DNA from 2 places in the Enterobacter sp. CFEC122 genome. Region 1 is predicted to be linked to the other one. Evidence: riboswitches for the same ligand, from Rfam matches in the RefSeq annotation. Region 1 holds a riboswitch; the other holds the start of a gene.

Region 1 (3,462 bases):
CCACCTGCTGGGAAAAACCGCGCGCCTCTTTAAGCGAATATTCGAAGATATTGTTGATTTGCGTGCCATAGCCACGGGCGCGCGTCACCACGCCCTCTTCTTCCAGCGCCTGCATCGCTTTACGCACGGTAATGCGCGACACCCCGGTCAACTGGCTCAGATCGCGCTCGCCGGGCAAAATATTCCCGTGCTCCAGCACCCCGCTGCGCACCGCGTTTTTTACCGTTTCGGCAAACTTCAGGTACAGCGGCGTGTTATCGGGCGCGGCGATCCGTTCATTCAGTTGAGCGATTAACCGGGTATGCGCTTGTTCCATCTCTGTTTTCTCAGGCGTGATGTATTCTGCCAGTATACTGGCTTACCACCATGCATGAAAATGGTGTACCGGCCCAATACCGTGACCGACTTCCAGAGTATCGGCTTTTGCCAGTGCCGCCGAGAGCCAGGCTTTTGCTTCGCTAACCGTATCGGCCCAGCTTTCATGACGTGGGCGCAGCGCCGCCAGTGCGGCCGAGAGCGTACAGCCCGTGCCGTGGGTATTTTTGGTCTGCACGCGCGGCGCGGTAAAGCGTACTTCGCCGTCGCGGGTAAAGAGCCAGTCCGGACTTTCCGGATCATCAAGATGCCCGCCCTTCATCAGCACCGCCCCGCAGCCCATCGCCAGCAGCGCATTGCCCTGCTCTTTCATTTCCCGTTCAGTTTGCGCGTGCGGCGCGCCCAGCAGCGCGGCGGCTTCCGGAAGATTGGGCGTGATGAGCGCTGCCTGCGGCAGCAGCTTATTGCGCAGCGTCTCGACGGCGGAGGCGGAGAGCAGCGGATCGCCGCTTTTTGCCAGCATGACGGTATCCAGCACCACGTTTTGCACCTGATAGCGCTTAAGCCGTTCGGCCACCGCTTCCACAATGTCCGTTTCGGCCAGCATGCCGATCTTGGTGGTATCAATACGCACGTCGCTGAACACCGAATCCAGCTGCGCGGCAACAAAATCTGGCTCGATGCGGTAGACCGACTGCACGCCGCACGTGTTTTGCGCCACCAGCGCGGTGATGACCGAGCAGCCGTACGCGCCCAACGCCGAGAAGGTTTTCAGGTCTGCCTGGATACCCGCGCCGCCGCTGGGATCGGTGCCGGCAATGGTCAGGGCGTTAATCCGCTTCATGACTGCTCCTCCAGCGTATAGAGCGCGTCGAGGAACGCGCTGGCAAAACTGCCCGGGCCGCGCGAGTGCGCAACGGCCACCGTTCCGGCCCGCTTCATCCATCCGCAGGCGGCGGCGATGTTATCCAGCCGGTCACCCGGCAGCGAGCAGCTCGCCGCCACAACGGCAGAGAGCGCGCACCCGGTGCCCACCACGCGCGTCATCAGCGGGTCACCGCCGGTAACCGTTCGGGTGCGTTGCCCGTCCGTGATGTAGTCTACCTCGCCGGTGACCACCACAATCGTATTGATCTGCCGTGCCAGCGCCTGGGCAGCAGGCACCGCGCTGGCGGCGGTATCGGTCGTATCGACGCCGCGCCCGCCCGCGCTCATCCCGGCGAGGGCAAGGATTTCGGAAGCATTGCCGCGAATGGCGGCCGGTTTCAGGGCAAGGATTTGATGGCAAAACCGGGTGCGGAACGCCAGGGCACCCACGGCAACCGGGTCCAGCGTCCAGGGTTTGCCTGCCGCTACCGCACTTTCAATCGCACGACGCATCGACTGGGCGCGCAGCGCGGTCAGCGTGCCAACGTTAACCAGCAGCGCATCGGCTATCGCGGCAAACTGCTCGGCCTCTTCGGCCTCGATCACCATCGCCGGAGATGCGCCCAGTGCCAGCAAAACGTTGGCCGTAAAGGTCTGTACGACGTCATTCGTCATACAGTGGGTCAGCGGAGAACGGGTTCGGAAGTGGTGTAAAACGTGTAAATCGAGCAGGTCAGGCTGCATGGGTTCGCTCCTGCCTTGCGTGAAGAAGCGATGACCGGGAAGGCATCTGACTTCCCTACGCTGGCATTATCCAGATCAGGTAATACGGGTATTTCTCAGCCTTCACAAAGAAGGGCACCCCGAGTCAAAATACTTTTAAAACAATGATTTATTAAAATCAATGTTCTCAATCAGTGTAACCGTGGCCACTGGCCAGGCGCAAGGAGTTTTGATTTATCACGGCAGCGTTCGCGTTATGAATCTCCCTAAACACGTTTTCGCTAGCATCTTCAACATAAATATTTTTTCCTGGTATATCCCGGAACAAAAATGAGCTGATTTCATTTTCATTCGAAGCTGACGAAAGGTTCGATAATAAATAATCGGCAAAAACCCATAAATTTACATAAACTGTTATGTGTATTATTAACCCATTTTAATCAAAACACTTAAATACAATTAATGTATTGGTGTTTTATATCTAATTTCACTCTCATCCATTATGAAAGGCTATCTTATTGTATTATAAGATTATTACGCCAGGTCTTTCTGGATCGACTCGTTTAGCTATTCCTGCTATTTATGATTTAGATCAATAATCAAAATTACACATTCATAGATAGTTACTGCACGTTACGAAATAAGTTATCAAACCAAAATTTCCACCGTTAATCGTGAATTAATTCAGATATAACAAGACGTTGTATCTTCCCGCCAGGATAGCGCCCTTACTTTATTTTTTCTTGTAGTGATGATGAGAGCTTTAAAATGAACTATTTAAATACAACAGCTATCGCTGTTTTTGGTTTTGTGTTCGCTGGTTCAATGAATACCGCAAATGCAGCGGAAGTAAACGTAAACCTTGACGATAACGTCAATAATCCAGGTGCTCACATTCAAATTCAGGGTACCGATAAAACCGCCTATAACCTTGATAACATCGAGGGGAGTAACATTAAGCAAGACGGGCAAATCTATAACCTTCAGGGCGATATTGACAGAGCAAATACAGCTATTAATAAAGCACAAGATACAGCTAACACCGCTCAAGATGGCGTAAACGCTAACACTCAAGCTAACGCTATCCTTAATCAGAAAGTCGACGATAACAAAGCAGTTCAAACAATCATTGATAACAAACAGAATATATTGATTGATAACACTAATAATAAAGCAGATGTGGCTTTACAAGGCGTTATTACTAACGGTCAAGCAATCATTGATACAAACACAAGAGTAGATAAAGCTGAACTCACCGCTACCAATGCGAACAACAAAGCAGACGCTAACACTCAAGCGCTGGCAGGTAAGGTAGATAAAAGCATTTTCAACGCCGATCAGGATAGACAAGATCACGCCCTTCAGGATGCCTCTGACAAAGCGACTCAGGCATTTAATACGGGCGCTTATGCGCAATCTTTAGCGGTTGATGCACAAACGGTAGCCGCTGCTAACAAAGCTGCTGTTGCTAACGTTCAGTCACGCCAGCAAGCACAAGAAACGACGATTCAGAATCACAGCGCACAATTAGCGAATCATGAATCACGTATTACTGCG
Region 2 (3,462 bases), on a different contig from region 1:
CAGCAGGCGCGCTATCCACGCCACGCTGTCCACCACCGGATAGAGCCCTAAACGGTAGGGAACGGGTGGGAAATCGGGCTGGTACATTACGCCTCCTCTTTTTTGAGGTAGATTTCGCCGCCTTTGGCGCGGAAGGCTTCGGACATGTCCGCCATACCCACTTCAATGGTTTGCGTGGCGGCGTAGTCGCGCACCTCCTGGCTGATTTTCATCGAGCAGAACTTCGGCCCACACATGGAGCAGAAGTGCGCGACTTTGCCCGATTCCTGCGGCAGGGTTTCGTCGTGGTAGGCGCGGGCGGTGAACGGATCCAGCGCCAGGTTGAACTGGTCTTCCCAGCGGAATTCAAAGCGCGCCTTCGACATGGCGTTATCACGGATTTGCGCGCCCGGATGGCCTTTCGCCAGATCCGCCGCGTGGGCGGCAATCTTGTAGGTGATCAGCCCCTGTTTCACGTCCTCTTTGTTAGGCAGGCCGAGGTGCTCTTTCGGCGTCACGTAGCAGAGCATGGCGCAGCCGAACCAGCCGATCATCGCCGCCCCAATGCCTGACGTGAAGTGGTCATAGCCCGGCGCGATGTCGGTGGTCAGCGGCCCCAGCGTGTAGAACGGCGCTTCGTGGCAGTGCTCCAGCTCTTCGGTCATGTTGCGGCGGATCATCTGCATCGGCACGTGGCCCGGGCCTTCAATCATCACCTGCACGTCATACTCCCAGGCGATTTTGGTCAGTTCGCCCAGCGTGTGCAGCTCGGCAAACTGCGCTTCGTCGTTGGCGTCGCGGATGGAGCCCGGGCGCAGGCCGTCGCCCAGCGACAGAGAGACATCGTAAGCGGCGCAGATTTCGCAGATCTCGCGGAAGTGTTCGTAGAGGAAGTTCTCCTGGTGATGGGAGAGGCACCACTTCGCCATGATCGAACCGCCGCGCGAGACGATGCCGGTCAGACGCTTCGCGGTCATCGGCACGTAGCGCAGCAGCACGCCCGCGTGAATGGTGAAGTAGTCCACGCCCTGTTCCGCCTGCTCCAGCAGCGTGTCGCGGAACGCTTCCCAGGTGAGGTTTTCGGCAATGCCGTTGACCTTCTCCAGCGCCTGATAAATCGGGACGGTGCCAATCGGAACCGGGCTGTTACGCAGGATCCATTCGCGGGTTTCGTGAATATAGCGGCCGGTGGAGAGATCCATTACCGTGTCCGCGCCCCAGCGCGTTGACCAGACAAGCTTTTCAACCTCTTCTTCGATGGAGGAGGTGACGGCCGAATTACCGATGTTAGCGTTGACCTTCACCAGGAAGTTGCGGCCGATAATCATCGGCTCGGATTCCGGGTGGTTAATGTTGGCGGGGATGATCGCGCGGCCTGCGGCCACTTCGTCACGCACAAACTCCGGCGTGATGTTCGCCGGCAGGCGTGCGCCAAAGCCTTCGCCCGGGTGCTGGTAGCGCAGCACTTCGCTGCGGATACGCTCGCGGCCCATGTTCTCGCGGATGGCGATGAACTCCATCTCCGGCGTGACGATCCCCTGGCGGGCGTAGTGCAGCTGCGTCACGCATTTGCCCGCTCTGGCGCGTTTTGGCGTCAGCAGGCCGGTAAAGCGCAGCGCGTCCAGACCGTCGTCGGCCAGGCGTTCTTTGGTGTATGCAGAACTGCGTACGCTCAGTTCTTCGCAGTCGTTACGCGCCTCTATCCACGGCTGGCGCAGCTTTGCCAGACCCTGCTGGACGTTAATAGCCACATCAGGATCGCCGTACGGGCCGGAGGTGTCATACACCGGCACGGCTTCGTTGTCTTCATACTGCGGATTCTCTTTGCTGCCGCCGATAAGCGTCGGGCTGAGCTGGATTTCGCGCATCGGGACGCGGATATCGGCCTGCGAGCCGGAAATGTAGATGCGTTTCGAGTTCGGGAAAGCGGTGCCTTCCAGGGTGTCGATGAAGTGTTGGGCCTGTGCACGCTGTTCGCGGCGGGTCAGTTTTGCAGTAGACATAGCTCATTCCAAAAGTGAAGGACATGGCTTGTCAGACGACGGATGAAGCAAGAGAGGATCGCCCGGGGGGCGATACAACAGCAGTGTGACTCTTGTTCCCTTCGCAGGTATTAGCCTGATCAGGTTCCGCGGATCCCGAATTAACGGTCTCAGCCCGGCTTTCGCTCTGGGCACTCCGACAAGAAAAATCCCCCTCGTGAGAGGGGCGAATGGTTGTAAATTACTCGTTAACGATTAAGAACTCAAGCCGGGCGCGCGATGTTATCTTCGGGGCTGGCGTCCAGGACGAGGCTAATCAGCTTATCTTCCAGCGTGAATCGCTCTTCCAGCGCTTCGCCAAGGTCGGAAAGCGCCTGCTGGAACTCAAGATAGTTATCGTGATCGATGGCGTTCTCAAGCGTGGAATCGTAGTAATCCATGATCTGCTGGGTGTTGGCTTCCAGCAGCGGACAAAGTTTGCTGGCCGCTAAATACGGCGTTGTCCCTTCCATTTCGCGGATAATGCGTTCATAAATATTGAAATGGCCGTCGGACAGGTAGTCGACCAGGCTCTGACAAAAATCATCCAGCGCTTTTTCATTCAGCCGCATAAACGATTCTTTGCCAGGCTTAAGACCGACCAGATTGTAATAAGCCACGAGTAGATGCTTGCGCACATGTAGCCAGCGATCCACCAGTTTGTTACTTCCTCTAACGCGCTCAGTCAGGCTTTCTAGCTGGTTTAACATGGTCGACTCCGCAAAGTGTAGGATTGAATCTGCTCATCCAGAATGTAACCACAGTGCTAACAACATGTCAGTGAAGCGAAGGTAGTGCAATAGATATGGATCGTATTATTGAAAAATCAGATCTGGGTTGGTGGATCGTCAGTCACGAACAAAAATTATGGTTGCCCGGTGGAGAGCTGCCCTATGGTGCGGCGGAAACGTTCGATCTCGTGGGCCAGCCTGCGCTGAAGATCGGCGAGTGGCAGGGTGAACCCGTGTGGTTGATCCAACAATCGCGTCGTCTGGATATGGGATCCGTTCGCCAGGTGTTGGATCTGGACGTAGGCCTGTTCCAGCTGGCGGGGCGGGGCGTGCAGCTGGCGGAGTTTTACCGTTCGCACAAATACTGCGGCTATTGCGGCCATACCATGCACCCGAGTAAAACCGAGTGGGCGATGCTCTGCAGCCACTGCCGCGAACGTTATTACCCACAAATTGCGCCGTGCATTATCGTCGCTATCCGTCGGGATGACTCTATTTTGCTTGCACAGCATACCCGCCATCGCAACGGCATTCATACCGTGCTGGCCGGGTTCGTCGAAGTGGGCGAAACGCTGGAGCAGGCAGTGGCGCGCGAGGTGATGGAAGAGAGCGGAATCAAAGTGAAGAACCTGCGCTACGTCACCTCCCAGCCGTGGCCGTTCCCGCAGTCGCTGATGACGGCCTTTATGGCCGACTATGACAGCGGCGAGATCGTTATCGATCAGAAAGAG

Evidence for each region. Region 1 has a riboswitch for thiamine pyrophosphate ahead of thiM (hydroxyethylthiazole kinase). Riboswitches for the same ligand answer to the same signal wherever they lie in the genome.
Region 2: another riboswitch for thiamine pyrophosphate. It lies ahead of thiC (phosphomethylpyrimidine synthase ThiC); the one in region 1 lies ahead of thiM (hydroxyethylthiazole kinase).

What each region holds. Positions count from the first base shown of each region.
Region 1 covers NZ_JBRIQR010000007.1:98,927-102,388, forward strand. The annotation lists gene ACVCAM_RS07160 (GntR family transcriptional regulator) at 1-316, opposite strand, end outside; gene thiD (bifunctional hydroxymethylpyrimidine kinase/phosphomethylpyrimidine kinase) at 359-1,159, opposite strand; gene thiM (hydroxyethylthiazole kinase) at 1,156-1,926, opposite strand; TPP riboswitch at 1,962-2,058, opposite strand; gene ACVCAM_RS07175 (YadA C-terminal domain-containing protein) at 2,674-3,462, shown strand, end outside.
Region 2 covers NZ_JBRIQR010000039.1:32,478-35,939, forward strand. The annotation lists gene thiE (thiamine phosphate synthase) at 1-87, opposite strand, end outside; gene thiC (phosphomethylpyrimidine synthase ThiC) at 87-1,982, opposite strand; TPP riboswitch at 2,062-2,170, opposite strand; gene ACVCAM_RS21320 (Rsd/AlgQ family anti-sigma factor) at 2,225-2,710, opposite strand; gene nudC (NAD(+) diphosphatase) at 2,806-3,462, shown strand, end outside.